3 regions of the Pseudarthrobacter sp. SL88 genome follow, and region 2 is predicted to be linked to each of the others. Evidence: riboswitches for the same ligand, from Rfam matches in the RefSeq annotation. Region 2 holds a riboswitch; each other region holds the start of a gene.
The links. Region 2 has a riboswitch for S-adenosylmethionine ahead of metX (homoserine O-acetyltransferase MetX). Riboswitches for the same ligand answer to the same signal wherever they lie in the genome.
Positions count from the first base shown of each region.

Region 1: another riboswitch for S-adenosylmethionine. It lies ahead of OVA06_RS15265 (cobalamin-independent methionine synthase II family protein); the one in region 2 lies ahead of metX (homoserine O-acetyltransferase MetX).
Region 3: another riboswitch for S-adenosylmethionine. It lies ahead of OVA06_RS06225 (aminotransferase class V-fold PLP-dependent enzyme); the one in region 2 lies ahead of metX (homoserine O-acetyltransferase MetX).

Region 1 covers NZ_JAPPRD010000001.1:3,381,139-3,391,639, reverse strand. The annotation lists gene fbaA (class II fructose-bisphosphate aldolase) at 1-616, shown strand, start outside; gene OVA06_RS15275 (DUF3151 domain-containing protein) at 617-1,039, shown strand; gene OVA06_RS15270 (uracil-DNA glycosylase) at 1,174-1,806, opposite strand; gene OVA06_RS15265 (cobalamin-independent methionine synthase II family protein) at 2,024-3,232, opposite strand; SAM riboswitch class I at 3,244-3,348, opposite strand; gene OVA06_RS15260 (M14 family zinc carboxypeptidase) at 3,532-4,617, shown strand; gene OVA06_RS15255 (adenylosuccinate synthase) at 4,859-6,148, shown strand; gene OVA06_RS15250 (YegP family protein) at 6,425-6,781, shown strand; gene OVA06_RS15245 (RNA polymerase sigma factor) at 7,092-7,643, shown strand; gene OVA06_RS15240 (hypothetical protein) at 7,640-8,536, shown strand; gene OVA06_RS15235 (CoA-binding protein) at 8,582-9,007, shown strand; gene OVA06_RS15230 (isopenicillin N synthase family dioxygenase) at 9,021-10,052, opposite strand; gene OVA06_RS15225 (MmcQ/YjbR family DNA-binding protein) at 10,098-10,501, shown strand, end outside; gene OVA06_RS15220 (DUF1990 family protein) at 10,498-10,501, shown strand, end outside.
Region 2 covers NZ_JAPPRD010000001.1:2,540,024-2,550,524, reverse strand. The annotation lists gene OVA06_RS11655 (NAD(P)/FAD-dependent oxidoreductase) at 1-1,071, shown strand, start outside; gene OVA06_RS11650 (amidohydrolase family protein) at 1,083-2,294, shown strand; gene OVA06_RS11645 (DeoR/GlpR family DNA-binding transcription regulator) at 2,399-3,190, shown strand; gene OVA06_RS11640 (CPBP family intramembrane glutamic endopeptidase) at 3,241-4,023, shown strand; gene OVA06_RS11635 (VOC family protein) at 4,167-4,805, opposite strand; SAM riboswitch class IV at 4,968-5,083, shown strand; gene OVA06_RS11630 (bifunctional o-acetylhomoserine/o-acetylserine sulfhydrylase) at 5,127-6,449, shown strand; SAM riboswitch class IV at 6,597-6,711, shown strand; gene metX (homoserine O-acetyltransferase MetX) at 6,724-7,839, shown strand; gene OVA06_RS11620 (hypothetical protein) at 7,982-8,569, opposite strand; gene OVA06_RS11615 (SGNH/GDSL hydrolase family protein) at 8,686-9,555, opposite strand; gene OVA06_RS11610 (alpha/beta hydrolase) at 9,634-10,284, shown strand; gene OVA06_RS11605 (RNA-binding S4 domain-containing protein) at 10,390-10,501, opposite strand, start outside.
Region 3 covers NZ_JAPPRD010000001.1:1,351,485-1,361,985, forward strand. The annotation lists gene OVA06_RS06210 (fluoride efflux transporter FluC) at 1-172, opposite strand, end outside; gene OVA06_RS06215 (metal-dependent transcriptional regulator) at 188-901, opposite strand; gene OVA06_RS06220 (class I SAM-dependent methyltransferase) at 947-1,705, opposite strand; gene OVA06_RS06225 (aminotransferase class V-fold PLP-dependent enzyme) at 1,783-3,201, opposite strand; SAM riboswitch class IV at 3,240-3,353, opposite strand; gene hisN (histidinol-phosphatase) at 3,515-4,327, opposite strand; gene rsgA (ribosome small subunit-dependent GTPase A) at 4,389-5,504, opposite strand; gene aroA (3-phosphoshikimate 1-carboxyvinyltransferase) at 5,488-6,915, opposite strand; gene OVA06_RS06245 (DoxX family protein) at 6,921-7,469, opposite strand; gene OVA06_RS06250 (sigma-70 family RNA polymerase sigma factor) at 7,765-8,529, shown strand; gene rsrA (mycothiol system anti-sigma-R factor) at 8,526-8,786, shown strand; gene OVA06_RS19770 (50S ribosomal protein bL37) at 8,945-9,019, opposite strand; gene OVA06_RS06260 (PadR family transcriptional regulator) at 9,141-9,755, opposite strand; gene OVA06_RS06265 (DUF4097 family beta strand repeat-containing protein) at 9,755-10,501, opposite strand, start outside.

The DNA.
Region 1 (10,501 bases), 840 kb from region 2:
AACCCTGCAGGACAACCTGCGCATCGCCCGCGAGCTGCTTGCCCGCACGGCCGCTGCCAAGATGATCCTCGAAGTTGAAATCGGCACCGTGGGTGGCGAGGAAGACGGCGTCGAGAACGAGATCAACGAGAAGCTGTACACCACCGTCGAAGACGCCCTGGCCACCATTGAAGCCCTGGGTTCCGGCGAGAACGGCCGCTACATCACCGCCCTGACCTTCGGCAACGTCCACGGTGTTTACAAGCCCGGTGGCGTTAAGCTCCGCCCGGAAATCCTCAAGGACATCCAGGCGCAGGTTGGCGCGAAGATCGGCAAGGACAGCCCGTTCGACCTCGTGTTCCACGGCGGCTCAGGCTCCTCGGACCAGGAAATCGCCGACGCCGTGTCCTACGGCACCATCAAGATGAACATCGACACGGACACCCAGTACGCCTACACGCGCCCGGTGGCGGACCACATGTTCCGCAACTACGACGGCGTCCTGAAGGTGGACGGCGAAGTGGGCAACAAGAAGACCTACGACCCCCGCGTCTGGGGCGCCTCCGCCGAAGCCGGCCTCGCCGCCCGCGTTGTGGAAGCCACCAAGCAGCTCGGTTCAGCCGGAAAGACCTTCTAAATGTCGGATGAGTTCCGCAAGAACCTGATGGGGCCTGAGCCCACGCTCCTGCCGGCAGAATCTGAGATCTACCAGCACCTGGCGCTCGGCCAGGAGGCCGTCGACCTTGTGGCGAAGAACCCCACGTCGTCGCTGCTGTGGGCCATCCTTGCCGAGGAGGCTTGGGCGGAGGGACGAACCATCGACTCCTACGCCTACGCGCGCGTTGGCTACCACCGCGGGCTGGACTCGTTGCGCCGCAACGGCTGGCGCGGCGTGGGCCCCATCCCGTGGGAGCACGAGCCCAACCGCGGTTTCCTGCGTGCGCTCTACTCGCTGGGACGGGCCTCTTCGGCCATCGGTGAAGCTGACGAACCCGAGCGGATCGAAAAGTTCCTCAACGATTCCGACCCCGGGGCCAAGGCCGCGATCGAGGGCAAGTAGGTCCCCGCCGCCTCCCTGGCTTCGCTTTGCTCAGCCAGGGAACCCTAGGCGGCGGAGGCCCCTTCATATGACGACGGCGGGCGGTCACCTTTCTTTGGGAAAGGTGACCGCCCGCCGTCGTACTCCTTAGGGGATCAGACCGCCTTCTGCAGCCCCGTACGGGCCATGGCGTCCGCGTAGGCCACGCGCATGTCCTGGAGGTACTCTTCCTGGCGCGCAGGGGAACCGGCGAAGGCGCGGCCGCTGAGGGAGCGTACCTTGTAGGTCTTCAGGCCGCGGCGCCACAGCAGCGGGACCTCGGTCTTGAGGAGCGCGTTGGCCAGGCGGTTGGCTTCGGTGCCGTGCGCCACGATGACTGATGCGCGCGGGACAAGGGCGAGGAACTTGAGCAGCGGCTTGAGGCCGGCCTGGATCTGGTCCGGGGTGAACTTGCCGTTCGGTTCGCCCGGGACGTGCCAGGGGTGGACGTTCCACGGCATGACATACTCGGGCCGCAGCCCCAGCTTCCACTGGATGCCGAGCATGCGGGTGGCAGCGTCCTGGTCTCCGGCAGTGATGAAGCCGGAGCCGTCCGCCTCGCCGATGTTGGAGAACAGGCTGATGATCCGGCATTCGTCGACGTCGTGAATGGGGTCGACGTAAGGCACCACCGTGCCCGGCCTGGTGTCTTGCAGGGAATCGCACAGCTCGTTGACGGCGGCAACGCTGGGCTCGTAGCGGCGGTTCAGGAGCTGTTCGTGGAGGGATTCTGGTGCAAGGGCGGTCATATGGTGCTGGGTCTCCTGCGGGGATTGGCGGTGCTTCCGCCTGCGGACGAGGGCGCGTGAAGGCGCAACTCGACATCGGCGGTGTGTTGGGGTGGGCCGGTCAACCCGGCCTTCCCCAGTTTAGCAAGCCGCGGGAAGCGAAACGCCGGTAGCGCGTATTCCGGTGACCGGATGCACAGCCGGGGTTTCGTCCTTCCCGTGATTCCACGGCGGCGGGCTACCAGAGCCGTTTCGTGGCCCGGCGTGCACCTTCGCCCAGAGCTTCCAGTTTCGCGTAGGCGATCTGCGGGTGGACGCGCCCGCCCAGGCCGCAGTCGGTGGAGGCGATGACATTTTCCCGGCCGACTACGTCGGCGAATCGCACAATCCTGTCCGCCACCAGGTCCGGGTGCTCCACCACATTGGTGGCGTGGGAGACGACGCCCGGAATGATCAGCTTGCCATCGGGGAGTTTCGTGTCTTCCCAGACCCGCCATTCATGTTCGTGGCGGACGTTTGCCGCCTCGAAGGAGTAGGCGCCGGCGTTGACCTGCAGGACGGAACCGAGGATGTCTGCGAAGGGGATGTCAGTGGTGTGCGGGCCGTGCCAGGAGCCCCAGCACACGTGCAGCCGGATCTGTTCCTGCGGGAGGTCCCGCAGCGCCCAGTTGGTGGCCTCCACGCGCAGCTGGATGAACTTCAGGTAGTCCTCCAGCGCCGGTTCGGGGTTGATCTGGTCCCAGCTTTCGGCAAGGGACGGGTCATCGAGCTGGACGGTCAGGCCGGCGTCGATAATGGCCTTGTATTCCTCACGCATGGCGTCGGCACAGGCGTAGACGAGTTCCTCGTCCGTTTTGTAATACTCGTTTGCCACCCGGGCGCATGAGCCGGGGGAGAGAGACGCTACGAAGCCATCCGTCAGCCCTGCGGCGGCCAAGCCCGTCTTGAGGTTGTTGGCATCCGAGGCCACCAGGTCCTGCCCGGTGTAAGTGAGGGGGCCTGCGATCTTTGGCTGGGTGACGCTCTTGCGGTGGGCCAGGATTCCCGACGACGGGTCGTTGTAGGCCTCGCTGAACTGCTGGCGGTCCCGCCGGTCGGGGAATGATGTGAGGACGACGTTTCCGGGCGACGATCGCCGGACCTCGGAGTCTGCCCAGCGGTCCACGTCGGTCGGCTCCAGTCCGCCGAGCCGGGCGAAGGAGTAGTTCCACCACGCCCCGTAGTCAACAGAGTTGGCCATGGTGTGCCCGTATTCACCGTCGTTGGGAATGTCGATGCCGAGGTCCTTCTGGCGCTGGACGACGTCAACCACGGAGGCTTCGAGGAGTTCCAGGAATTCGGGCGTAATTCCGTCGGCTTCCTTGGCGGCGTTCGCAGCAATGAGTTCAGGCGTCCTCGGCAATGAGCCTGCGTGGGTGGCGCGGATGTGGTCAGTGTTCTGGGGCACGGTGGAGTTCCTTTCCATCGGTCCTGGCAGTAGCACCTTCGGGGCAGGGGGACTCCCTGCTGTACGGGTTGCTGCGGCGTCACTGAGCCAGGTCTCTCAGCCGCTCCGGATGGGTCAGTTCCACTCAAGCCCACCGGCCGGAAGCGGGGCAAATCGGTTTCACGATGTGGCGTGGCTGCTACTGGGAGAGCGCAGTCATAGGCTTACCAGGATTCGTTGAGTCCATTGACAGGTTTCAATCAGCTTGGTTGGCTGTTGTCACAGCCCGCAATGGGGGACATGGCGGCTGGACGCACTCAATGCACTCGAAAGAGGTAACGCACGTGAAGAAATCCCTGGCTACTTTTAGGACCCTTGCCGTTTCAGGGGCCCTTGCACTGGCGGTTGTCGCCGCTCCTGCTCCAGCCATCGCTGTGGGGGAGGGGCCCAACTACGGAGGCAACGGCCAGATCACCACGTCGAAGCTGGCCACCTATGACCAGATGGTTTCTTTCCTGAAGGACCAGGACGCCAAGCAGCCTGCCATGGAACTGGAGGTCATCGGCAAAACGGTGAAGGGCCGCGACATTCACCTGGTCAAGTACATCTCGGACCCGGCCAAGCCCACCATCCTCTACTTGACCCAGCAGCACGGCAACGAACAGCTCACTACCGAGGGAGCCATGGAGTTCGTCAAGCACCTCGGCACCGGAAAATCGGCGGACATCCTCAAAGGCGTCAACATCCTGGTGGTTCCGATGCTCAACGCGGACGGCGCCATGGGTGACGTCAACTTCTCCCTGGAGGACTACATCGCCAAGGGTGACCGCAACATGACCCGCTTCAACGCCGAGGGCGTGGACCTGAACCGGGACCACGTGGCCAAGATCCAGCCGGAAACCCAGGCCCTGCACAACAACGTGATGCGCAAATACCGGGTCGACTACATGATCGACCTGCACCACCAGGGCACCCGGGCAGAGAGGGACGGCAAACTGGTGTCCGGCTCCATCCTGTACCCCACCACCCCCAACGCCGATCCCGCCGTCGTCGAACGGTCCAAGCAGCTCGGCGCCGTGGTCTTCGACAATGTTGACTCCACCGGATGGGGCCACCTTGGCAAGTACCAGGGCGGCAGCGCCGAGACCATCAGCCGCAACGGCATCTCAGTGGAATACGGCATCGCCACCCTGCTCTTCGAGATGCGCGGCATGTCGGACCATTACCTCGACGGCTACGCGCTGGGACAGCGCAGCAACGGCTACCTGATCAAGCAGACGGTTACCACGCTGACGTCAACCGCCGCCGCCATCGCGGACGGTTCAATTGCCGACGCCGACACCTCCTTCTGGGACACCCTCGCCGAGCAGACCTCCCGCCCGGCGGGCGAGGCCGACGACGAATAACCGCCGCAGGACAGGACGTCCCGGTTCTTTACCGCGCGTAAAGAACCGGGACGTCCCAGCGAGTGGACAAAGTGCACTATCGGCTAAACTTGGGTGGTAAGGGCCCCGGGGCCAACGCGTTCGCCAATCCGCCTGCGGAACGGCGGAAGCCGGTCCACTCGGGGCATTCTCATGAACGGCGCTGAACCAGGACCGCCACGCTGTGGCGCCCGGCCGGCCCGAACGAATGGGGGAGGATCCCATGCCAGCAATTGTGATCGTAGGAGCCCAGTGGGGCGACGAAGGAAAAGGCAAGGCCACCGACCTGCTGGGCGGCCGTGTTGACTACGTCGTCAAGCCCAACGGCGGCAACAACGCCGGGCACACCGTCGTCGTAGGCGGTGAAAAGTACGAACTCAAGCTGCTTCCGGCAGGCATTCTCAGCCCCAACGCCGTCCCCATCATTGGCAACGGCTGCGTGGTCAACCTTGAGGCCCTCTTCCAGGAGATCGAAGGCCTGCAGGCACGCGGTGCCGATACGTCCAAGCTGCGCGTTTCCGCAAACGCCCACCTCGTGGCGCCCTACCACCAGGTCCTGGACAAAGTCACTGAACGCTTCCTCGGCAAGCGCGCCATCGGCACCACCGGGCGCGGCATCGGCCCGGCCTACATGGACAAGGTGGCCCGCCTGGGCATCCGCGTCCAGGACGTCTTCGACGAGTCCATCCTTCGCCAGAAGGTGGAGGGCTCGCTGCACCAGAAGAACGAGGTCCTGGTCAAGATCTACAACCGCCGCAGCGTTGTGGTCGATGAGATCGTGGAGTACTTCCTGTCCTTCGCCGAGCGGCTCCGCCCGCTGGTCATCGACAGCACCCTGGTGCTGAACACTGCCCTGGACGAGGGCAAGGTAGTGCTCATGGAAGGCGGCCAGGCAACGTTCCTCGACGTCGACCACGGCACGTACCCGTTCGTCACCTCCTCCAACCCCACCGCGGGCGGCGCATCCGTGGGCTCGGGCATCGGCCCCACCCGAATCTCCCGCTCAATCGGCATCATCAAGGCCTACACCACCCGCGTGGGTGCAGGCCCGTTCCCCACCGAACTGTTTGATGAGATGGGCGTTTACCTGCAGAAGACCGGCGGCGAGTTCGGCGTCAACACGGGGCGCCCCCGCCGTTGCGGCTGGTACGACGCCGTTCTTGCCCGCCACGCGTCCCGCGTCAACGGTTTCACGGACTACTTCGTCACCAAACTGGACGTGCTCACCGGCATCGAACAGATCCCGGTGTGCGTGGCCTACGACGTTGACGGCGTCCGGCACGACGAGATGCCGATGACGCAGACCGAGTTCCACCACGCCAAGCCCATCTTCGAGTACTTCGACGGCTGGACCGAGGACATCACGGGCGCCCGCACCCTGGCAGACCTGCCGGAGAATGCGCGCAATTACGTCCTCGCGCTGGAGAAGCTGTCCGGGACGCGTTTCTCCGCCATTGGCGTGGGACCGGACCGGGACCAGACCATCGTGGTGAACGACCTCATCAACGACTGACGTTTCAAAGGGAATTATGACGGCGGCGGGCCACCTTTACGGGTGGGCCGCCGCTTGTTCGTTTTCCTGCCAGGCGCGGGGCAGCTCAATTTACACAGGGTTTACCTGCGCTGCCTTGTGGGCGTACAGCCCGGACAGCCAGACTTTTGGGACAGCATTCGAGGACTGCCTGGCAAGCACGTCCCCACTTTGCGGGACAGGCGCAGCCACGCGCCAGCCGGACTTTTGGCGGAGATGCCGTCCGGAAAACCGCTCAGAACCGGAAGGAAGTGCGCCATGGCGGGCAAATTCGAAGTTTTCCTTGATCCCCAGTCGAAGTTCAGGTTCAGGCTCGTGGGCCCGGACGGGGCGGTGATGGCGGTCTCGCAGGCCTTCAACGACAAAGCGGCTATCGTAGCGGGGATTGCCGCGGTCCGGGAGTGCGCCGGGACCGGCTTGGTGACGGACCTGTGCTCTGCCGGTGCGCAAACGACGGCAGTGACCGTTGCCGCGTCAGCTCCCGCCGCCGACTCCACCCTCGATGACCGGGCAGCGGCCAGGCTTCATGCCATTGCCGCGGCCAAGGGCATGCGCCGCCACGCCGCCCCCGCACACTGGGACTGGCGCCATAGCCGGGCAGAACTGGCCAACTGACGGTTGCGGACGTGCACTTCCGGGGCGTCAGCAGCTTACGGGAAAACTTTTTTGAAAGAGGCGTAACCTTTCGCGGACCCGGGACGATTACCCTTATGTAGCGCCGGCCTGGAACTTGTCCCCCATCACGTTCCAGGCCGGCTCTTTAAACTCTCCGGCAGCAGGGACAGCTGCGCACGGCCGGCACCGGCAGTGCACGTGGCGGTCCGGAGCGCGGTGGTTACCGCGGGGTAAAGTAGGCGGGCAAAGGCATTCCGGCGACGGGCCTTCCTGCCCGGCCAACCCCGCACCGACCAAAGGCACCACGTCCGTGACCGATGCACTGACAGGCGAGTCCCTGCGAGATCCAGATTCTGGTTCCTCGGCCTTCGGCGTCGTCTACCGGACATATGCGTCACAGGTATTGGGCTATTTCAAGGCCCGTGGAGCCGAGGATCCGGAGGCAGCGATGCAGGAGGTCTTCCTTTCCGTGCTGCCACGGTTGAACTCAGTGACCGGCGGCAGCGCAGGCCTGCGCACCTTCATCTTCTCGGTGGCGCACGCCCGTATGGTCGATGACCACCGACGGCAGAGCCGCACGCCGGCCAAGCTCCCGTTCGAACCGGAGCTGGACGCGCGGGAGGACCCGTCCGCTGAAGAGGAAGCGCTGGAACGGATTGCGCCGGGAGAAATCGTAGGGTTGTTGGAATCACTGCAGCAAGAACAGCGGGAAGTGCTGTCGCTGCGGCTCGTCGCCGGGCTCACCGTCGAGCAAACAGCGGAAACCATAGGGAAGAGCGCGGGAGCAGTGAAGCAGCTGCAACGGCGCGGCATCCTGAAACTGCGCGAAGGTGCGGCAGTGAAGGAGTATCTGCGGCCATGACCACACCGGAAAGCAGGCTGCGCGAGTTGGTTGATGAAGTCCTCGCGGACGCAGGCCACGCGGACGACGCCGCACTTCGAAATGCACTCGAATCGATCGGCTCGCTCGCGTCGCTTCCCGTTCCCGAACCCTCCGGAGAGCTTGCCCGGCTGTTGGCCGGCGGCGGGGACGAACTGGCCCGCCGCCGTCGCTCCGGCCGTCACCGTCCCACTGTGGTGGGACTTGCAGTAATTGCAGGAATGGGGCTGGGGATTGGAGGCGTAGCCGCAACGGCCGGCAGTGCCCCCGGCAGCAGTGCAGCGTCAGTGCAGCACTTGCTCGCGGACTGGTCGCCGGATTGGGCGATCACCCACGGCGCAACGGCAGCACCGACTCCCGGACACCGTGGAGTGGCAGTCCCTGCAGAACAAACCCCGGAATCAGTGCCCGCAGCCATTTCCGGCTCGGATTCCGCCGGCACTCCCCAGGGCAAAGGACTGCTGCCGGACGACGGTGGCGTCGCTGGTGAACCCGACTGCGGAAGCCGGGAACAAGCCCAGGCAACTCCTACGGGCATCTGCCCGCCTGCAGCCGGACCGCCAGGACGGCCGGACGGGCCCCGCAACCGTGCCGGCGGGGAAGCGACGGCGGACACGGCTGCGCACGGGAAAGCGGACAGGAAACCGGTATCGGACGAAAACATGCCCGGCCGCGCCATTCCCGCCCCGGACCAAGCCGATCCCGGGACCCCCGGACATGCACCCGGGAACAGGGATTGGCGGGGGACGGCGGGACCACAACAAGTTGCTGACAGTGGACCGGGAAAGCCCGCACCGGAAAAGCCCGGCGCGGCAAACTCCGGGCAAGGGGCGGGTTCGGCAAATGGCGGCGACACCACTCCCGGCGGCAAATAGCTGTCCATCGGGCGGTAGTCCGTGGCCCCGGGTTAGGCTGATGGCATGGGCCACACGAACGATCCTGCAGTTATTGAACGCCTCATGCGGACCAAGGGGCGGTGGGCCGTCGTCGGCCTGACCACCAACGAGTGGCGCTCCGCCTACGACGTATCCTTGTTCATCCGGGACCAGTTGGGCATGGACATCATACCCGTCAATCTTGCCGGCGATACCGTGCACGGCGAACCGGGGTACCGGACACTGGCGGAAATTCCGGCGGAAAAACAGCCCATCGACGTCGTGGATTGCTTTGTGAACTCTGAGAAAGTCGGCGAGGTAGTGGATGAGGCGATCGCCATTGGCGCCAAGGCCGTCTGGCTTCAGCTGGGTGTCATCGATGAAGCCGCCGCGGAACGTGCCAAGGCCGCGGGCCTGGATGTTGTGATGAACTCCTGCCCGGCCCAGCAGGCCTGGAAGTTCAAAATCTGAGCCCGTGGGGAGGTTAGCCCCGCTTCAGGAGGTCCGGGTAATGCCGCTCGGTGACGTCCGGGTGTGCCCGCATCCTGCCCTTGAGCATGTTGAGGCCAAAGGAGGCGAGCAGCGGGTTGCGGGGGTCGTCCGTGATGCCGCGTGCGGCTGCCTTCAACTCCGGGGCCAGCGGTACGGGCTGGATGACCGAGTCCAGGCGGGGTGACCAGAAGAACGGCACCGAGTAACGGTCCACGCCCGGGGGCGGTGCCTGCACTCGATGGATCGTGGCCGCAAGGTACCCCTCGGTGGCTACTTCGAGCATTTCGCCGAGGTTCACCACCAACGCCCCCGGGAGGGGCTCCACCGGAAGCCATTCCGAGGTCCCCGGCGGTTTTACTTCCAGGCCTCCAACGTCGTCCTGCAGCAGGAGCGTCACGAACCCGTAGTCCGCGTGGGAACCTACGCCCTGGTCACCGGCCTCTTTGACGACGCCGCCAACATAATGGACCAATTTTCCCATCCATGCCGGCGCTTCCCGGAACGGTTCGTCAAAATAGTCCTCGGGCTGCTGCAGCGACACGGCAATGGCTCGCAGCAGCTCCATCCCCACTCCGGACATCAGTTCGGCCCAGGCCATGGCTGCCGGCTTTAGTTCCGGGAACGCCTCGTCCGGCCACTGGTTGGGTCCCTGCAGCAGCCAGTACGGCTGGTCCGGCGGATAGCTGTCAACGGGCGGGCGCTCGGGGGAGTAGTCGATCTGCTCGCGCGCATCCGCCCGCCCCTGGGTCACTTCGGTTCCCATCCTGGTGTAGCCGCGGAAGTGCGGGGAAAGCCGGTTGTCGAGCTTCATCCGTTCTTCGAGGGGAAGTTTGAAGAACCGCCGGACTGCGTCGAGGAGCTGGTCCGCCTGCCCTGGCGAACCCCCGTAACCGGTGATCTGGAAAAAGCCCACGTCATGGGTGGCATGCCGCAACTGCTCGATGAATTCCGGACTGAAAGTCCCGTAGGGCTGCCGTGCGGTGCTCAAATCCAGAACAGGTATGGCTCCCTGATCGTGTGACATCCTCGCAGACTAGCACCGTAAGGACGCGCTTTATAGGCTTCATTCATGGACCCCGACCTGCTGCGCAAGATCTGCCTCTCATTCCCCGGCGCCTTCGAGGACTACCCGTTCGGGCCGGAGACTTCCGTCTTCAAGGTCCGTGCCCACATCGCCGGTGGAACCCGGCATGAGGCGAAGCTGTTTGCGCTGTCCTCCATGGACCCCGGCGATTTCTACGTGAACCTCAAATGCGATCCGTCCCTGGCGGTTCAGTTGCGGGCCGCGCACCCGGCCATCGACGGAGCCTGGCACATGAACAAGACGCACTGGAACGGTGTCCGCCTGGACGGTTCCCTCCCGGAGAGCATGGTGCGGGACATGGTGGAGGACTCCTATGACCTGGTGGTTGCCGGCCTGAGCCGCAAGCAGCAGGAACAGCTTGGCTGGGCACGCCTGGGACGTTCGGGTGA
Region 2 (10,501 bases):
ATTGCGGGCCTGTCCCTCGCTTCGGCGCTGGCAGGGAACTGTACCGTGGCCCTGGTGGAGGCGGAGCAGGAACTGGCGTACCACACGTCCTCCCGCTCCGCCCGCCAGCTCATCCCCAGCTATGGTCCGCCAGTGGTGCAGGAGCTGACCGCCCGGACCCTGGAGCTGATGGCCGCCCGCGATGCCGAACTCCCCGAGCCCGTCCTGACCCCGCGCAGCTTCCTGCTCATCGGCACTGAGGAAGAGGTGACGGCGGAGGCCAGCGGCTCCATGCAGCCCATCTCCCACGCCGAAGCGCTGCAGCTGTGCCCGGCGCTGGTCCCCGAATCCTTTGCCGCGGCGGGGCTGGACAAAGGATCCTTTGGCAGCAATGCGCCGCTGCTGCTGGAGGATCACCGCAGGCGGGCCGTAGAGGCCGGCGCGGACATCATCACCGGAGCAAGGGTGCATTCCGCCCAGCACCTCGGCTCGGGCTGGCAGGTGGGTGCCGGTGCCGAGGGGTTCGAAGCCGGGGTGCTGGTGAACGCGGCGGGAGCCTGGGCCGACGAACTCGCCGTTATCAGCGGCGTGGAGAAGCTAGGCCTCCAGCCGTACCGGCGCACCGCGGCGATTGCCGCCGTCGAACACCCCCTCCCGGAGGGCAGCCCCATGGTGGCGGCAGCGGACAATTCCTTCTACTTCCGGCGCGAAGGCGACGGCGTGCTCATCTCCCCGTCCGAACACGTGCCCAGCGGACCTGAGGACGCCCGGCCACGGCCAGGGGACGTGGAGCGGCTGGTGGACCGGCTTAATGAGCTGACCACCCTGGGTATCTCGGGCGTCCGCAAGGCTTGGACAGGGCTGCGTACCGAGGCGGCCGACGGCGTTCCCGTAGCAGGATTCGACGCGGAGGCGCCTGGCTTCTACTGGCTGGCGGGGCAGGGCGGCTACGGCTTCCAGACGTCGGCCGCCATTGCCGAACTGGCCGCGAGGCAGATCCTGGGCAGTATGCAGGGCATCCCGGCAGGCCCGAGTCCGGAATCCCGGACAGCGCAGGCGCTGGCGGCCACGCGCTGGTCCATCCGGCGCTGAAGAATAAAAGCATGAGCATCCTGATCACCAATATCGCCGAGTTGATGACCCAGGACCTGGAGCACCGGGTCCTGAAGGATGCGGCGGTGGTGATTGAGGGCGAACGCGTCGCCTGGATCGGGCCGGCGGCCAACGCTCCCGCTGCTGACGACGCCGTCGACGCGGGGCGGCGCGCGCTGCTGCCCGGGTGGGTGGACTCCCACACGCACCTGTTGTTCGCGGGTGACCGGACAGCGGAATTCGAGGCGCGGATGGCCGGGGAATCGTACTCGGCCGGCGGGATCGCGGTGACAGTGGACGCTACCCGGGCCACCCCCGACTTCGATCTCACGCGGCTGGCCCTGGGCAGGGTGGCCGAGGCCGTTTCGCAGGGCACCACGTACCTGGAGACAAAGACCGGCTACGGCCTCGATGTGGAGCAGGAAGCGCGCAGCGCCCGGATTGCCTCCACCGCCGCGGACCAGGCCACGTACCTTGGTGCCCACCTGGTTCCCGCCGGCAAGGACGCTGACGCCTATACAGACCTGGTGTGCGGGCCGATGCTCTCGGCGGTCAGGCCGTATGTGCAGTGGGCGGACGTCTTCTGCGAGAAGGGCGCCTTCACCGAGGACCAGTCCCGCCGCGTCCTGCAGGCCTGCAGGGATGCCGGGCTGGGGCTGCGGGTGCACGGCAACCAGCTGGGCGAGGGTCCGGGCGTCCGGCTGGCAGTGGACATGGCAGCCGCCAGCGTGGACCACGTCAACTACCTCGCGGGCGCCGACATTGACGCCCTGGCCGGAACCTGGTCCGGCTGGGACCCGGCGTCCGGGTCGGGGGTGCGCGGGACTGTGGCCACCTGCCTGCCGGCGTGCGACCTGTCCACCCGCCAGCCGCTGGCCCCGGCCCGTGCCCTCCTGGATGCGGGCATCCAGGTGGCCCTCGCCTCCAACTGCAATCCGGGTACTTCCTACACCAGTTCGATGGCGTACTGCGTGGCCACGGCCGTACTGCAGATGCGGCTCAGCGTGCACGAGGCGGTCCGTGCGGCCACTTATGGCGGCGCGCTGGCGCTGCACAAGGAACGCGGCACCGATGCCGACGGCCAACGTGCCGTCGGTTCCATCGCCGTCGGACACCGGGCCGACCTGCACCTGCTGAACGCACCGTCCGCCACCCATCTCGCCTACCGCCCGGGCATGCCGTTAACGTACGCTGTGTGGCGGGCCGGTGTCCGGGAACGGTAAACAGCGGACCCGCCCTCCACATTTTGACGTTAGATGATTGTTTGAGGTCTGTTATGATCATGAAACGTCATCCGGAGTGGTGGCCGTTGTACTGAGAGGCCCGCATGACCCGCACTGACCGCCTGACCGCCATCCTCGACTTGCTTGCCAGGGCCGGCCAGGTGGAAGTGGACGAGATTGTTAACACCCTCGGGGTTTCGCCCGCCACAGCGCGCCGGGACCTGGACAGCCTGGCCAAGCGGCGGCTGCTGACCCGCACCCGCGGCGGTGCCACCACCGGCGCCCTCGCCTACGATTTGCCCGGCCGCTACAACCGGGACGACCATGCCGAGGCGAAGGAGCAGATCGCCCGGGCGGCGTCCGCCCTGATACGGCCCGGTGCCGTCATCGGCCTGTGCGGCGGGACCACCAGCACGGCACTGGCCCAGATCCTGGCCACCCGTGAGGACCTGAATGCCCCCTCCAACCAGTCAACGCTGACGGTTGTTACCAATGCCATCAACATTGCCGGGCAACTGGCGGTGCGGCCCAACATCAAGGTGATGGTGACCGGGGGCATCCTCAACCCGCGGTCCTACGAGCTGGTAGGCCCGTATACGGACATCATCATGCAAAAGGTGGTCCTGGACATCGCCTTCATCGGCGTGAATGGCATCGACCCCGAGGTGGGTCCCACCAACACGGGGGAGGGTGAGGCATCGGTCAACGCACTCCTGGCCAGCCGGGCACGGGTGTCCTATGTCATTGCCGATTCCTCCAAGGTGGGGGTGCGTGCTTTCGCCACCATGGACGGTTATGACTTCACACGGCTGATCACGGACGCCGGCATCTCGCCGCGGGACAAGGCCGCCTTTGAGGCCAAGGGCACCGAGGTCATCGTCGCCCCCGTGCCCTGACACGGCGGGGCCATCAGCCCCGGCCCAGAAACTGCGGGCAAGATGGGTACATGCTGGTTCCCTCCCGCCGCCGCCTGGCGTTCGAAGTCTGGATTGTCCTGGGCCTGTCCCTGGGGCAGTCCGCCGTGTACTCGGTAGTGCAGCTCCTGGACAAGATGACCCGGGCGCCGCTGGCCGAGGGAACCTCGACGCTCAACCGGTCCCAGAGCACCCGCGAATACTTCGACCTGACCTATCAGCTCCTGGACATCATCTTCGCCCTCGTCCCGGTCCTGCTGGTGCTGTACTTCCTCACGGGCTCCCGGCAGGCGTCCTCCGGGGACCTCGGACCGCAGTCTGGGTCAGCTTTCACGAGACTGGGCTTCACTTTCGCCCGTCCGGGCAAGGACCTGCTGCAGGGGGTGGGGCTGGCCGCACTCATCGGCATCCCGTCGTTGGGCCTTTACGCTGCGGGCCGTGCCCTGGGGATCACCACCGCCATCATCCCCAGCGCCCTGGACGCCTACTGGTGGACCGTGCCGGTGCTGATCCTCTCCGCCATCCGGCACGGCATCGTGGAGGAAGTCATCGTGGTGGGCTACCTCCTGGACCGCTTCGGCAGGTTCGGGTGGAGCGTGCCGCTGTCGATTGCCGTCAGTTCGGTGCTGCGCGGCAGCTACCACCTGTACCAGGGCTTCGGTCCCTTCATCGGGAACGTGGTGATGGGCATTGTCTTTGCCTGGATCTACACCCGGACCAAACGCGTGATGCCGCTGGTCATCGCGCACGCGCTGCTGGACATCGTGGCGTTCGTGGGCTTCAGCCTCTTCGGAAAGGCCGTCGGCCTGGGATAGGCCAGGCAGGCCGGCAGGCCGGGAAATGGATTCGGCCGCCATGGGGTGGTGACGCCGTTGTCACCACCCCATGGCGGCCGAAGCTGGCGCGGGCAGGCGCCCGCGTCTGTGGTCCGGTGTGAAACCGGACCACAGGTGGAGGGTCAGAGGGTGACTGCTCCATTGGCGGTTTCGAAGGTGACGGACAGGATGCCGGGGGTGCCGTGCGGGGCCACCCATTCGACAGCCACGTCCTCCAGCGGCTTCTCCACCGGCTCGCCCAGCCATTCGGTGACCCGCGAAGCGGAACCGGCGATGGTCAGGCAGCTCATCTTGAGGCTGCTGTCATAGGCGTTGGACGGGTGCAGTGAGGGGTCGCCCTCCCACTTGAGCATGTACGGAACCTGGGGATCGGCGATGAGCCCGAGGATGCCGATCTGCTTCCACACCAGTTCCCGGCCGTCCGGGAACTTGCGGTTGCCGTTGACGGCCGAGCGCCCGAGGCGCTCTTCGAACGGGGCGAGGTCGTCCACTTCGACGCACCAGCCCATCCAGCCGCCGCCCGCTGCTGAACGGGCCCGTACGGCCTGTCCGAAGGGGGCCTTGTCCGACGCGGGGTGGTCCAGGACCTCCACCACTTCGAGGTACTTGTGGCCCGCGAGCGGGATGATCATATTCCGGGTCCCGAACCGGGGATGTACCCCGCCTTTCACTGCCTCAACGCCGAGGGCAGATGCAATTCGTTCGGTCGTGGCCGCGAGGCCATCGTGTTCACAGGCGTAAGAGACGTGATCCATGCGCATGCCAACATCTTGGCACTTTGTGATCGGGCTCTCAGCTTAGGCTTGCCTTACTCGAAATTTTCATTTTCTTGGGTGTCAGTTTTCCGTCCTGCAGGCGGTCGCGGAGACCATGTTCGTCACAATCCTGTCCGCCGCCGCCAAGGTGTTCCTACACTGGGCGCAGGTCATGAGTGCCAGCGCCAAGCCCCGGCTCGCTGGCCGGCAACCCTCCATCCGCGGTGGGGTGCCCCGGGTGAGGACCTGGTTGTCCGGCAACGGCCGGGCGGCAAGCGCGGCCCGTGGTGCTCACAGCATGCCGGGCCCACGTCAAAGGAGCCTTGAATGTCCAACGGATGGTCCTTCGAAACCCGCCAGATCCATGCCGGCCAGGAGCCCGACGGCGCCACCGGCGCCCGGGCACTGCCTATCTACCAGACCACCTCGTTTGTGTTCCCCAGCGCCGAAAGCGCGGCCAACCGGTTCGCCCTGGCGGAACTGGCCCCCATCTACACCCGCATCGGCAACCCCACCCAGGAGGCCGTGGAGCAGCGGATCGCCAGCCTCGAAGGGGGACTCGGCGCCCTGCTGCTCAGCTCCGGCCAGGCCGCGGAGACCTTCGCCATCCTGAACGTCGCCGAGGCGGGCGACCACATCGTGGCCAGCCCCAGCCTGTACGGCGGAACCTACAACCTGTTCGCCCACACGCTGAAGAAGTTCGGCATCACCGTGACGTTCGTGGCGGACCCGGACAACCTGGACCAGTGGCGGGACGCCGTGCAGCCCAACACCAAGCTGTTCTTCGGCGAGGTGGTCTCCAACCCGCGCCAGGACGTCCTGGACATCGAAGGCATCTCCGCGGTGGCACACCAGGCCGGCGTGCCCCTCATTGTGGACAACACCCTCTCCACGCCCTACCTGATCCGTCCCCTGGAATGGGGGGCCGACATCGTGGTCCACTCGGCCACGAAGTACCTCGGCGGGCACGGAGCGGCAATCGCCGGCGTCATCGTCGACTCGGGCAAGTTCGACTTCAGCAAGGACCCCGAACGGTTCCCGGGCTTCAACACCCCGGATCCCACCTACAACGGCCTGGTCTACGGCAGGGACCTCGGGGAAAACGGGATCCTCGGTGCAAACCTGTCCTACATCCTCAAGGCGCGCGTCCAGCTCCTGCGGGACCTCGGCTCGGCGGTCTCGCCGTTCAACGCCTTCCTGATCGCCCAGGGCCTGGAAACGCTGAGCCTGCGCGTGGAACGCCACGTGGCCAATGCCACCGAAGTCGCCCGCTGGCTGGAAGGACGGGACGACGTCGAATCCGTCGCCTATGCAGGCCTGCCGTCCAGCCCGTGGTACGGGCGCGGCCGCAAGTACGGGCCGAAGGGGACGGGCGCCGTCGTCGCCTTCAACCTTGCCGGGGGAGCCGAAGCGGGGCAGAGGTTCGTCGACGCCCTTGAACTGCACTCCCACGTCGCCAACATCGGCGATGTCCGTTCCCTGGTGATCCACCCGGCCTCCACCACCCACAGCCAGCTGACCCCGGAACAGCAGGCAATAGCGGGCGTGACGCCCGGCCTGGTGCGGCTGTCCGTGGGCATCGAACACATCGATGACATCCTGGCAGACCTTGAAGCGGGCTTCCGGGCCGCCAAGGGCGCGCTCGGCTAGGCCGAAGACGTACGACGGCGGGAGGCCGGCCAGGCGGCCGGCCTCCCCTCCGCGGGGCTGCCGTCCGGGAAAAGCATCGCGGGCCGGCAAGTCACAACCAGTCACATGCTTGGCCATCAGCGGGGGGTGTTTCGTACACTCGAACCAGGTCATGAGTGCCAGTGACAGCCCCGGCTTGCTGGCCGGCAACCCTCCTTCCGCGGCGGGGTGCCCCGGGTGAAGACCTGGCCTGCCGGTAAACGACGGCGGGCAAGCGCGTAGAAGAGGTCTTGCCATGACGGTTACCGTCGCCCGTACAACCGCACCCGAACACGGAATTGTCCGCTATGCCTCCATTGGCGGGCTGCAACTCGAAGGTGGCGGATACCTGCCGGACGTCACCCTGGCGTACGAAACGTGGGGGACGCTGAACGCGGATGGCAGCAACGCCATCCTGGTGGAGCACGCCCTGACCGGCAGCACGCACGTGACCCGCGGGGACACTGATGAGGAAGGCTGGTGGGAGCACCTGGCCGGGCCCGGCGCACCCGTCGATACGGACCGCTTCTTCGTGGTCTCCATCAACATCGTCGGCGGCTGTTACGGCTCCACCGGGCCGTCCTCGCCCGGCCCCGACGGAAAGCCCTGGGGCTCCAGGTTCCCCCTGGTGACGCTCCGGGACAGCACGGAAGCTGAAGCACGCCTGGCGGACCAGCTGGGCATCGGCAGCTGGTACGCGGTGCTGGGCGGTTCCATGGGAGGCGCCCGGGCCCTGGAATGGGCCGTCACGTTCCCCGAACGGGTAAAGCGCTGCGCCGTCATCGCAGTGGGAGCCGCCAGCACGGCCGAACAGATCGCGTTCGCCCAGGCCCAGACCCTGGCCATCCGCCAGGACCCGAACTTCAACGACGGCGACTACTACGGCGGTCCCTGCCCCGAGGACGGCCTGGCGCTCGCCCGCCGCATTGCCCACATAACGTACCGGTCCGCGGCCGAGCTGGAGCACCGCTTCGGCCGTGAAGCCCAGGCTTCGGAGTCGCCGCTGCAGGGCGGGGTCCTTGCCGGCAGGGGCCGGTACCAGGTGGAGAGCTACCTGGACCACCAGGGCAACAAGCTCGTCCGGCGCTTCGACGCGAACAGCTACATCGCCCTCACCGAGGCGCTCATGAGCCACGACGTCTGCCGTGGCCGGGGAAGCCTGGCCGATACCCTCGCCCGGACCAGCGCCCGGTTCTTCGTGGCGGCCGTGGAATCGGACCGGCTCTACTTCCCGTCCCAGTCGCACGAGCTGGCCCACGCCCTGCCCGGCGACGTTGGCGTCCACCTCATCCAGGCGCCCATCGGCCACGACGGCTTCCTGACCGAAATCGGCCAGCTGGGCGCCCAGCTCCGGTCGGACTTCCTGGCCTAGCAGCACGGCTTGCACATGAATCAGAGGCTTGTCCGCAGATCCGAACCCTCAAGGACCGGGTTGTGCGGACAGGCCCCTGATTGATGGGTCCGGGGGACTTGATGACGCCCGGGGGACGCTCAAAGGGCTTCTGCGGCCCAGGCTAGCCGTTCATGATTTCGCTGCGGCGGGCCATGTAGTCCTCCATGGACATTTCGCCGTCGCTGTACTTCTGGTCCAGTTCCGCGAGCTTCCGCGCCCGGAATCCCTGCGGAGCCGACGGCGGCGGGGGAGTGGCGGGCGCTGCCGGCTGTTCCGGCGCGGAGTACCCGGGCTGCTGCTGGCCGGGCTGTGGCTGGCTGTAGGGAGGCTGGTTGAACTGCTGCTCCCCGTACGGCGGCTGTCCAAAGGGCTGCCCGGCCTGGCCGGGAACCGGCGGCTGGCCGTACTGGTAGGGTCCGGGCTGCGGAACGTTCGGCGCCTGCTGCCCAATCTGACGGAACCCGCCCGAGTAGTAGTCCTGCTGGGTGTAGCCATCACGCGGCTGCCTGCTCTGCGGCCCGGCCGAACCGGGGAACTGGCCGCCCGGGTCCTGGCTGCCGGGATACTGGCCGGCGCCTGGGAACTGCTCGGGGTACCGACCGGAAAAGCTCTGGTCATGGTTCCGCTTGGCCACCGATTTCCGGTACATGCGCATGGCCATCGGGATCACGAATGACAGGATGATGATCCAGAAAAACAGGTTACTCACGGTGCTGCGCCTCTCGAGTGGGTCTTTCCAGCTTAACGGTCACGGACCGCATGCCGTTCCGGCGGCCACCAGCAAGCTGCCGCAGAGCAGAGCAGAGCAGAGCAGAACAGAACAGCTCAGCGCCGCGCTGCGTCGGCGGTTCCCAGCGGACCTTCCCCCGAACCCAGGGGAACGCCCGGCCCAAAGGCGGGGCCAGGCGTCGGACGCTTGGCAGTGACGCCGTCGCCGGACGACTGGTTGCGCAGGCGGCGCAGCACCCACGGCACGAAATATTCGCGCGCCCACACGAGGTCACCGCTGCGTGCCTGGCGCCAGGTGCGAGGGGGCAGGTCCTTGGGCAGGAGAGGTTCCAGGCCATGATCCACGTTCAGGGACTCAAGCACCATGGCTGCGATGGTGTGGTGGCCCAGCGGAGAGAAGTGGAGGCGGTCCTGGTCCCACATCTGGGGGTCGCTGAGCTGCCGGAGGGACCACATGTCCGCAATCACGGCGTCGTGCCGCGCTGCGACGGTCCGCAGGTTCTCGTTGTAGATGGCCACCTTGCTGCGGATCCTGCCCAGCACCGAAGAGCCGGTGTCCGGCCCGTTGAACAGCACCACCGTGGCTCCGCCCATGGACAGGATCTGCACTACGGAGTCCAGCTTTTCGGCCAGGGCGTCGGGGTCTCCGCCGGGGCGGATCAGGTCGTTGCCGCCTGCGGACAGCGTCACCAGGTCGGGCTTGAGCTCCAGGGCGGGAGCGAGCTGCTGGTCGACGATCTGCTGGAGCAACCGGCCGCGGACGGCAAGGTTGGCGTAGGCGAAGTCGGGCAGCGTACGGCCCAGCTCTTCGGCCACGCGGTCCGCCCAGCCGCGGTAGCCGCCGGGGCTTGAGGGTTCGGGGTCGCCGATGCCCTCGGTGAAGGAGTCGCCCATGGCCACGTACCGGGTCCAGGGGTGGGATCCGGTGTCCGTGATGGGGCTTTGGAGGGGGCTTGCGTCAGTCACGGGTCCTATCCTGCCTTCCGCCTCGCTGCCTACGCGAACGTAGGTTGTTACTTTCGGGTAACTGTAAGAATGGAAACCATGACTGAAGCCGAAGTATTTCCTGCCCCCGTCGTCCTGTGGTCGCACCCTGAAGGCGAGCGGGACGGTAAACCCCTGCTGGTGCTCCTGCACGGGTACGGCGCCAACGAGCAGGACCTGCTCAGCCTCGCGGACCTCCTGCCCGGAGGGTTCGCCGTCGCCTCCGTCCGTGCCCCGATCGCCATGGGCCCGGGCTTTACCTGGTTCCCGCTGACGGCCTCGATCGACTATTCGCTGGAACGGGTCAAGAAGGCCTCGGCGTACGTCCTGGACTGGATCGACACCATCAAGGAAGGGCACCCCTCCGTCTCCCTGCTCGGCTTCTCCATGGGCATGGCCATGGCCACCACCCTCCTGCGGCAGCGGCCCGCGGACTTCGCAGCCGTCGTCGGACTTTCAGGATTCGTGGTGGACGCCGGCGACGACCCCACCTTCAAGGACGCCGAACTGGACGGCACCGTGCCCATGTTCTGGGGCAGGGACCAGCAGGATCCGGTGATCACGGAGGACAAGATCGACTTCACCATGGGCTGGGTGCGCAAGCACGTCAAGCTCACCAAGGTGCTCTACACGGGAATGTGGCACGGCATCAACCAGCAGGAGATCGGCCACGTTGGCGAATTCCTCACCCACGAGGTCCTGAAGAAATAGGGCGAACGACGACGGGCGGCGGCCCGGGCGCCAAGCCCGGTTGCCGCAGGGGGCAGCAGGCAGGGCGCAGCGGGGAAGGTGCAGCAGGCGGGGTGCCGGGGGTGGTCAGGCCTCCGGCGCGACCACCCGCACGGTCTGGCCGTTCACGGTGACGGTGTCGCCGTTGTGTAGCTGCCGGCCGCGGCGGTCGTCGATCTCGCCGTTGACCTTCACCAGC
Region 3 (10,501 bases), 1.2 Mb from region 2:
GGGCGGCCAGGACAAAACTGCCGACGACGTTGATCCAGAGCGTTGTCCAGGGCACGGACCCCGCGGGGTCGGGGAAGGCCAGGCCCAGTCCGTACCGGAGTTCAGAACCAACGAGGCCGCCGGCGGCAACAGCCAGCCAGGCACGGCCCGACGGAATCCACGTCTCCCTCATCCGGCCCTGCGCATGTCAGGACTCCGTCAGGGTGCAACCCTCGTGGGGGTGGCCGGTGTGCACCCACAGTGCGGAGGTGACCTCGTCGGCGAGATCAAATTCCCTGGTTCCGCCGGCATTGCTGATCCGCACGATCAGGGCACCTCCGAAGGGCCGCCGTCCCAGGATTTCAACCCCGGAATCAAGATCGATCTCTTCGGCCGCAAGGTAGCGCAGCAGCTCAGGGTTGTCGTCGCTGATGCGGGTGATCCGGCCTGTGTGGCCCTCGTCGAGTTCGCCCAGGAGGCGGGCAACGGGCATGTGGACCTTGCCGTCGGCCGTGGGAATGGGATCACCATGCGGGTCCCGGTCCGGGTGGCCCAGCTGCGCTGACACCCGGTCGATAAAGGTGTCAGAGACAGCGTGTTCCAGCAGTTCGGCTTCGTCGTGGACTTCATCCCAGCTGTAGCCCAGCTGCTGGACAAGGTACGTTTCGATGAGTCGGTGGCGGCGCACCATGGACAGTGCAAGCCGGAGTCCGGCATCCGTGAGGGTAATCGCGCTGTAGGGCTTGTGGTCCACCAGCCCCTGGTCTTTCAGCTTGCGGACCATCTCCGAGACTGAAGAATTTGCCACTCCCAGGCGCTGTGCCAGCTGGGAGGACGTGATGGGCTTGTCCTGCCATTCCGTGAACGAATAGACCACCTTGACGTAGTCCTCAATGGAGGAGGAGGGCGCGCTGGTCTTCACACGTTCAAGCCTACCCTTTGGCGGGACGCGGCCGGGATCCGCGTCTCACGCGCGGATGGCGCGCCAGGACAACGTCAGGTAGGGGAGGCTGAGTTCTTCACCCTCGGCATGCCCCAGATGCTCATGGAGGTACCACGTGAGGTTCGCCAGGACTTTGGCACGGGTCTGTTCGTTGGCCCGGAGGTAATAGCTCCGGGATTTGGTCAGTTCCATCAGGTCGGCAGGGGTGACAGGATCCTGCCAGCGGGTCACGTGCCCTTCGAGGCCCTCGAACTCCGGGCCCACCAGCGGCCGCTGCCCGGGCTTATAGACGTCCCCGGCATGCATGATGCGGGAAAGCCGGTGCACCCACGGTACCGAGGTGTCCAGCTGGTTCCACACCAGTCCCAGCGTTCCCTGCGGACGGAGGACTCTGGCAAGTTCCGTGCTGGCCGCGAGGGCGTCACACCAGTGCCAGGCCTGGGCAACGCTGACGACGTCGAAACTTGCGTCATCGAGCCCGGTGGCCTCGGCGGTGCCGCGCAGGGCAGCAGCTGCCGGGTATTGGGCGGAGAGTTGCGCCAGCATGTCCGCGGAGGGATCGACGGCGGTTACGGACAATCCGAGCGCCAGCAGCAGGTCAGTGAATTTGCCTGTCCCTGCGCCGACGTCGAGCGCATCATGGGCGCCTGCGGGCACCAGCCACCGTGCCGACTCCGCCGGATACCCCGGACGGACCTTGTCATAGTGCTTGCCGCCGTCCTGGAAGCTCTGGCCGAGCTCCCGGCGCCGCCCGTGATCGAGCTTGGGCCCACCCCGAACCACGTGCGGCCTCCTTCAGCTGATTCCCTGCGGGTACCGTCCGAATTTACAGCATGCATCCGGGTGCCGGCTCCCGGCGGTCAGTCGTCGATGCAGGGCGCTGCGCCGGCCGTTCCCGGGGTGTTCGGTGCCCAGTGGGGGTAGGTCCTGGTGTCGTTGGCCGGCACCCATCGGCCGGCATCGACCACGTAGTCCCAGCCGAGCCCGTCCCGGCGGAGCTTTTCAATGCCTGCGAGGAGCCGCTGGGCATCTTCCAGCCGGGAGCCCACTCCAAAGCTTGCCCGCAGCGATCCCGATGGCAGCCCCAGGCGCTTCAGCAGCGGGTGGGCGCAGAAGCGGCCATCGCGGAGTCCCACGCCGTGTTCGGCGGACAAGTAGGCGGCTACCAGGCCGGCGTCGTAACCCGCCACAGAGAAGTTCACCACCCCGATGGTGTCCTTGTCAGGATCGGTGTCCTTGAAGATCTGGTGCACCGTGACGCCGTCGATCGCCTGCAGGCCTTCCACCAGGTAGGAACGGATGGCCGACTCGTGGGCGTGCCAGCGGTCCTGGTCCAGGCTCGCGATAACCTGTGTTGCCCGCGCCAAGGTAGCCGCACCCAGTACGTTGGGGGAGCCGCCCTCATGGCGGGCCGGGCCGATGGCCCAGCTGACGCCGTCGAGCTTTGCCTCCTTGACGGCGCCACCGCCGGCGAGGTGCGGAGTTCCGGCGTCGAGCCAGTCCGGGCGGCCCACCAGGACACCCGCGCCAAACGGTGCGTAGAGCTTGTGCCCGGAGAAGGCAAGGTAGTCGACGTCGTCGGCGCTGATGTCCACGCGGCGGTGCGGCGCCAGCTGGGCCGCGTCCACCACGATGCGCGCACCGTGACGGTGGGCGAGGGCGGCAAGCTCCCTGATGGGCAGGATTTCGCCGGTGACGTTGGAGGCGCCGGTCACGGCCAGGAGGCTGACGCCGCCCTGCTCAAGCTCGGTGCGCACGGAATCGATGGTCCCGGCGATCGTGTCTGCGGCGACGATGCTCCGGTGGGGGACACCCTGCCACGGCAGCAGGTTGGCGTGGTGTTCGATGTCCAGGTAGAGGACGTCACCGGCGGGTTCGCCGTCGGTGCCGGGGAGGCAGCCGGCCAGCAGGTTGAGGGAATCGGTGGTGTTCCTGGTGAAGATCACGGAATCGTCGGGGCGCCCGCCGACGAACTCGCGGACGATGTTGCGCGCGTTCTCGTAGACCGAAGTGCTGATCTGCGATGCGTATCCGGCACCGCGGTGGACGCTGGCGTAGAACGGCAGGATCTCGTTGAGGTAGGCCGACACCACGGTCAGGGCCGGGGCGGAGGCCCCGTAGTCAAGGTTGGCGTAGCGGACGTGCCCGCCGGAGATCAACGGGGCCAGGATTTCGGCGCCTGTAACCGCTGAAAGCGGACGTCCGGCGGCGGCCAGGCGTTCGTCAGGAACGTTCCCGGCGGCGATGGCGGTAATGGGGGATTCGACGGCAGTAGTCATGGAGACCTCACTTCAGGACAGGACTCCGGCTGTGCTGGAATCCGCGCTTGCCGCATCCGCTCCGGACCGGCCTGGTCGTCACCCGGGGCACCCCACCGCGAATGGAGGGTTGCCGGCCAGCAAACCGGGGTTTAGCGCTGGCACTCGTGACCTGGATAAAACCATAGAACATCAGGCGGCCCGGTCCGAAGCCGGGGGGATTGTTAAGGCTTTTGTTACGCGCGGCCTGGAAACGGGACTTTCTCCGAAGAATACGACGGCGGGCGCCCCCTTTTGGAGGCGCCCGCGGTCGATTGTTCGGAAGGAGGCCGGCTTACAGCAGGTCGTCCAGTCCGGGGTTGAGCCGGTGCAGCACTTCGGTGTGCAGGATGGAATTGGTGGCCAGGGCGTTCCCGCCGAACGGCCCGTCCTCACCTTCGAGCGAAGTGAAGCGGCCGCCTGCCTCCACCACGATGGGCACGAGGGCGGCCATGTCATAAAGGTTCAGCTCGGGCTCGCAGGCGATGTCCACCGATCCTTCGGCCACCATGCAGTAGGACCAGAAATCGCCGTAGGCGCGCGTGCGCCAGACGTCCTCAGTCAGGCCCAGGAAGTCGTCCAGGTTGCCGCGTTCCTTCCAGCCGCCGAGGCTGGAATAGGACAGCGAGGCGTCGGACAGGGTGGAAACGTCCGAGACCCGGAGCCGGGTGGCCGACGCAAGGGATCGGCCCATGTAAGCCCCCATGCCTTTGGCGGCCCACCACCGCTTACCCAGGGCGGGTGCGCTGACAACGCCAACCACCGGCTCGCCCTCATCAACGAGGGCGATGAGCGTGGCCCAGACGGGAACTCCGCGGACGAAGTTCTTGGTGCCGTCGATGGGATCGATGATCCACCGCCGGGAGCCGTGGCCGGTGCTGCCGAACTCTTCGCCCAGCACAGCGTCGCGTGGCCGGGAACGTGAGAGCTGGCCGCGGATGGCTTCCTCGGCGGCTTTGTCCGCATCGGTGACCGGCGTCAGGTCGGGCTTGGTCTCCACGTGGAGGTCCTGCGCCTTGAAGCGGCTCATGGTCTGGTCATCCACGGAGTCGGCCAGGACATGGGCCAGGCGCAGGTCGTCGTTATAGGTCGAAGCGGGTTGGATCATGGTTCCAAACTACCGTCTGGCGCCGTTTCTGCCGGGAGGTCGGCCGTGCCGGTTGGTGCTGTCAGCTGATGGTGCCGAGCTCCTTGGCCTCCTGGGCTTCCATCCTGGGATCGGTGCCCAGGAGCCGCCGGAGCGAAGCCAGGCGCGCTTCACCGGTGGGTCCTGCGTGTCCGCCGGCCACCCAGGCGTCGAGCCCGCAGTTGACGGCAGCGGCGGTGTGCTTGCAGCCGCGTTCGCAATCATCAGTGCCCGGCGAAAGATCCGGGAATGACCTCAGGATCCGGTCCGGATCCACGTGGGCAAGGCCAAATGACCGGATGCCGGGGGTGTCGATGATCCAGCTGCCGGGTGGGGCGTCGGCCAGGCGCAGGGCAAGGGCCGACGACGACGTGTGCCGTCCCCGTCCGGTTACCGCATTCACACCGCCGGTGGCCCGTTCCGCACCGGTCAGGGCGTTCACCATGGTGGATTTGCCGACGCCGGAGTGCCCCAGCATCACAGTGACCTTGCCGCCCAGGTGGGCCCTGAGCCCGGCAACAGCGTCACTGTCCAGCCGGGCCGACAACCCGTCATCGGAGCGCGCGTCAATGCCTGACGCCTTCAGGTCGGCGGTCCGGCTGATGATGACCGGGAAGTCAAGGTGCGTGTAGTTGGCCAGGAACTCGCCGGGATCCTTCACGTCCGCTTTGGTGACCAGCAGGATCGGCTCGATGCCGGCGTCGTACGCTGCCACGAGGGCGCGGTCGATGAACCCTGTGCGGGGCTCGGGGTTGGCTGCTGCCACCACTACCACCAGCTGGTCGGCGTTGGCCACGACGGCACGTTCCACGGGGTCAGTGTCGTCTGCACTGCGGCGCAGGAGGGTGCTGCGGTCCTGGATTTTGACGAGCCTCGCCAGGGTGTTGGGATCCCCGGACACGTCGCCGACGAGGGAGACGAAATCGCCGGCAACCACCGGGTTCCGGCGCAGCTCCCGCGCGCGCGCGGCAATGACTGTCCGTTCATCGCCGGAGTCTTCGTCAACGACGGCGGTGTAGCGCCCGCGGTCGACGGTGATGATGCGGCCTGTTACGGCGTCGTCGTGGCTGGGGCGGTCCTTCGTGCGCGGCCGGGTGCCCTTCTTGTTGGGCCGGATCCGGACGTCGGATTCGTCCCAGGAGTCAGTCCTCCGCGGCACCGGCCGAACCTCCCGCTCCGTTTTCGGAGCCTTGTGTGGCAGGGGCCGTGCCCTGCTGCGCGAGCATGCCCGTCCACAGCCGCGGGAAGTCCGGCATGGTTTTGGCCGTCGTTGCGATGTCTTCCACCTGGACCCCCTCGACGGCGAGGCCGAGGATTGCCCCGGCAGTGGCCATGCGGTGGTCGGCATAGCTGTGGACGACGCCGGCATGCAGCTTTGCCGGGCGGATGACCAGGCCGTCGCTGGTTTCCTCCGCGTCGCCGCCCAGGCGGTTGATCTCGGTGACCAGTGCGGCGAGCCTGTCCGTTTCATGCCCCCGGAGGTGGGCAATGCCGCTCAGGCGGGAGGGGCCGGTGGCCAGGGCACACAGCGCGGCCACTGTTGGCGCCAGCTCGCTGGTGTCGGCGAAATCCGCCCCTTTGATCTCGGGACCGCCCCGGACCGTCAACACCCCCTCCAGCAGTGTTACTTCTGCGCCCATCCGGGCCAGGATGCTGCGCCACAGGTCGCCTACCTGCTGCGTCTGCTCCGGCCAGCCCGGGATCCTGACGGTTCCTCCGGATGCGAGGGCGGCGGCCAGGAACGGACCAGCATTGGAAAGGTCCTGTTCGATCTGCTGGTCAAAGGCACGGATGGGTCCCGGAGAAACCACCCAGTGGTTGGGAACGGAATCGTCCACCTGCACACCGGCGCCGCGGAGCACGGCCACCGTCATATTGATGTGGTCGAGGCTGGGCACCGGCTTGCCGACGTGCTCCAGGTGCAGGCCTTCGGTAAACCGTGCACCGACCAGCAGGAGTGCGGAGACGAACTGCGAGGACGCACTGGCGTCGATGACCAGATGCCCGCCGCGGACTTCTCCGGTTCCTTCGACGACAAATGGCAGCGACGCGGGAGTGCCGCCATCTTCCGCCGAGACATTGACGCCAAGGGCTTTCAGGGCCTCGATGATCGTCCCCATGGGGCGCTTGCGTGCGTGCGGGTCGCCGTCGAACGTGCTGGCACCGCTGCGCAGCGCAGCGAGTGGTGGAACGAAGCGCATGACGGTGCCGGCAAGGCCGCAGTCGATGTGCACCGCGGTGCCCGCTGCGTCCTCCTGTCCTCCATGGTCCTGGTGCTGCAGCGGAACTACCTCAAGGTCGGGGCCGAAGGCGCCGTCCCCGGGAACCTCGGTAATCGTGGCGCCCAGCTGGCGCAGCGCCTCGATCATCAGGACCGAATCCCGGGAATGCAGGGGCGCCCGCAACCGCGACGGCCCGTCAGCCAAGGCAGCCAGGACAAGATACCTGTTGGTCAGGGACTTTGAGCCGGGAACCGTGACGGTGGCGTCTACCGGACGGCCTGCGTAGGGTGCCGGCCAGTGGGGGACAGTCGTTCCGGAGTCATTCCGGGCAGCGGCTGCAGCGATCATGTCCTTTAGGCCCCCGTAGCCTGCTCCACGGCGCGGCGCACGGCCTTGTCTGCTTTGGTCAGCTTCTTGTTCGTGGTCTTGCGCGCATCCGCGGCGAGGTGGGCGGCACCCTTGCGGGCGTCGGCTGCCAGGTGTTCCGCGCGCCACGCCAGTCCGGGCCTGCCTGCGGTGTCAACCGAAGCCAGCAGTGCGCCGCCGCTGAGCGACAGGTTCTTGAGCAGCCTGCCCCGGCGGGCTTCGCGGCCTTCCTTGCTGCTGATGTCCGCGCTGCGCCATTCAACGAATGTGTTAAGCAGCGAGACCACCGTCAGGACGGTGGCGGAAACCCGGGAGAACTTGCCCAGTCCAAAGAGCACTCCCGCGCCCACCTGGGTTCCTCCGATCACCCGGGCGAGGGTCTTCTCGTCCGTTTGGAAAGGCAGGGACGCCGCCGCCTTGCGGAGCAGGGGAGACAACTGCTGGGCAGTGTCGTCGGCGTTCTTGAGCTTGTCCAATCCTGCAATGACGAAGCTGGAAGCCAGCATGGGGCGGGCGAGCGTGCGGACAAAGGACATGGATTTCCTCCTGGCTGGACGAACCGCATCGGCAGCGGCGTAAGTCCGTTCTAGTCTTGCACTTTTAGGGAATATTTGCCCAAGGCCGGCGGTTATGGCTCATGGGTCCGCACAGGGGGCTGGGCCCGAAAGCAAGCAGCAGATCGGGACACCGGACAGAGAGCGGAGTTGGGCCTTGGCGAGGGTGTTGGACGGAGTTGGTGCTCCAGGGCCGGTGGCACTGGACCTGGTATCGGACGCGTTGCCGGAGTACGGCAGCGCCGGGACGAAGAGCCTGACAGTAGACTTGAAGGCAATGAGTACCTTGGATCCGGCCGTTTCGGCCATGTATGAAGCGTCCAGCGCTGAAGCTAAGGGCGGAAACGCTGCGGTGCCGGCAGGCAGCGGGGAAACCCGGGACGTACCTGCCGGCGATTCGGGCGGTAACGGCCTGGATGTTACCGCCGAATCGGTCGAGGAACGCAGGCTCCGTTTTGAGCGTGATGCCATGCAGTACGTCGACCAGCTTTACTCTGCCGCCATGCGGATGGCCCGGAACCCGTCCGACGCTGAGGACCTGGTGCAGGAGGCTTACACCAAAGCATTTTCGGCCTTCCACCAGTACAAGCCGGGAACAAACCTGAAAGCCTGGCTGTACCGGATTCTGACAAACACCTACATCAATTTGTACCGGAAGCGGCAGCGCGAGCCCCTTCAGTCCAACTCGGACACCATCGAGGACTGGCAGTTGGCGCGGGCCGAGTCGCACACCTCAAGCGGACTCCGTTCCGCCGAGGCAGAGGCGTTGGACCACCTTCCGGACTCCGACGTTAAACGAGCCCTTCAGGCCATTCCCGAGGAGTTCCGGCTTGCCGTGTACTTCGCGGATGTCGAGGGGTTCGCATACAAGGAAATTTCCGACATCATGAACACCCCCATTGGAACGGTGATGTCCCGGCTGCACCGCGGCCGGAAGATGTTGCGGGACATGCTCGCGGAGTACGCCGCGGAGCGCGGATTCAAGACGGGCGTGGAATCGCAGGCCGCGGCCGACACCAAACAACAGGAGAGCAGGAAATGAGCGACTGCCAGGGATTGGGCGATTGCGACGACGCCCGGATGCAACGCATCTATGAGTACCTCGATGGTGCGCTGACCCGTGAGGACATCACGGAGATCAAGAACCACCTCGACGAGTGCCCGGAATGCACGGAGCAGTATGACCTCGAGTGCGTCATCCGGAACATGGTGAAGCGCTCCTGCACCGAAGCGGCCCCGGACAACCTCAAGAACGCCATCCTGGACCGCATTCACGCCATCAGGCCCGTGGACGCCTAGCCAGGGACACAGCGGTGCGCTGACCACGCGCCGCGACGCCACCGCCCTCAACTGGATACGTTGGGTGTGGGAAGCAGCAGCAAGTTAAACAGTAAAAGACCCCGGGAGCCGATTGGCGTCCGGGGTCTTTCACTTGAACCGTGGTACCTGGCTGTTGCCTAGGTGTTGGGGCGCTTCCCGTGGTTCGCGCCGCCACGCTTACGGTCACGACGCTTGCGTGCACGCTTGCTCATAGCTGGCCTCCTTACTTTCGGTACTCAAAAGAGCTGCCCTCCAGTCTCCCACATGATCAGACCCGCCGCGAACCGGCACCGCCTCATGACCTGCAGCTGGATCAGGCGGCTGCGGCCGCTGCTAGCGCGCCAGGGAGTTCAGTACGGCGATCCTGGCTTGCTCCAGGACGGTGCGCACAGTCTCCAGTGCCACGGGGCTGAGCGGCTCCTTGCCCGCCTTCAGCCGCAGCTCCCGCCGGAGGTCGTCGCGGAAGGCCTGCAGCATCATTTCCGCTTCCTTCAGCGACCGGTTTCCCTCTGCCGGGGTGCGTCCGCTCCTGCCCCGGAACTCCGCAGCGGTGGCGGTGGCACGGGCGGCCTCTGCCGTGGCTGCAAGGTCCGCGCGAAGGCCGCGCATGTTGCTTCGGATGTCTTCCCGGAGATTGTCCGCCAGCCGGCGCACGGAGGCCGAGATCTCGTTCTCGACCCCGGCCAGTTCGTCGCGGCGGCTGTCCAGCTCGGCAAGGCCGGACTCGGTGATGCGGTAATTGGTCCTCCTGCCGGCGGTTTCGGTGGAAACCAGCCCTTCCTCCTCAAGCTTGCCGAGGCGGGGGTAGATGGTGCCCGCACTGGGGGAGTAGGTGCCGCCAAACCTGTCTTTCAGGGCCTTGATGAGCTCATAGCCGTGTTTCGGCCCTGACTCCAGGAGTGCAAGGAGATACAGGCGGAGGGCGCCGTGTGCGAATACCGGGGGCATCAGAGCCCTGCTTCCGCGTTACCGCGCTCCGCCCCGTGGAAGATCGATGTGGTGCCGGAGATCGAATTTGTCCGGACCAGCATCAGTTGGCGGTCCGGCCCGGCGATTGTTTCCACCTTGCCGCCCACCTGGGCATACCGGTGGTTGTTGATGACCACCGCGCCACTGGCCGATTTGGCCACGATGTCCACGCCGACATCATGCGGCAGCCGGATCGTCAGGTCCCCGGAAACCGAGTTGGAACCAAAATCCTCGGTAAAACCGTGCAGGTCGAAGCTGAGGTCCCCACTGACCGTGTTGGCCCGGACGTGGCTGAGGGTGCCGGAAACGGTGACCTCGCCGGAAACGCTCTTCGCGGTCAGCAGGCCGGAGTGGCTCCGGGCGGTCACATCCCCGCTGACGGTATTGACGTGCAGCTCACCGGCCGTGCCGTCCGCCATGACCGATCCCGAGACGGTGTTCAGCCTGGTGTGTCCGGAGATGCCGGACACCAGTCCGTCGCCGCTGACAGTGCCTGCCTCAACTTCCACATTTTCCGGGACTGCGATGCTGATGATCGCGGAATTGTCGCTGTGGTGGCTGACTGTGCCCATCAGGTTCTTGAACCAGCCTTGGGGGCCGTGCAACTGGTGGCGGATCTCAAGCCTGCCGTCCACCACCGAGACCGCGACGGGATCCCCCTCAACCTGGGAGATCTCAACGCGGGTCACCGGCTCTTCGTGGGTCACAACATCGAACCTGCCGCT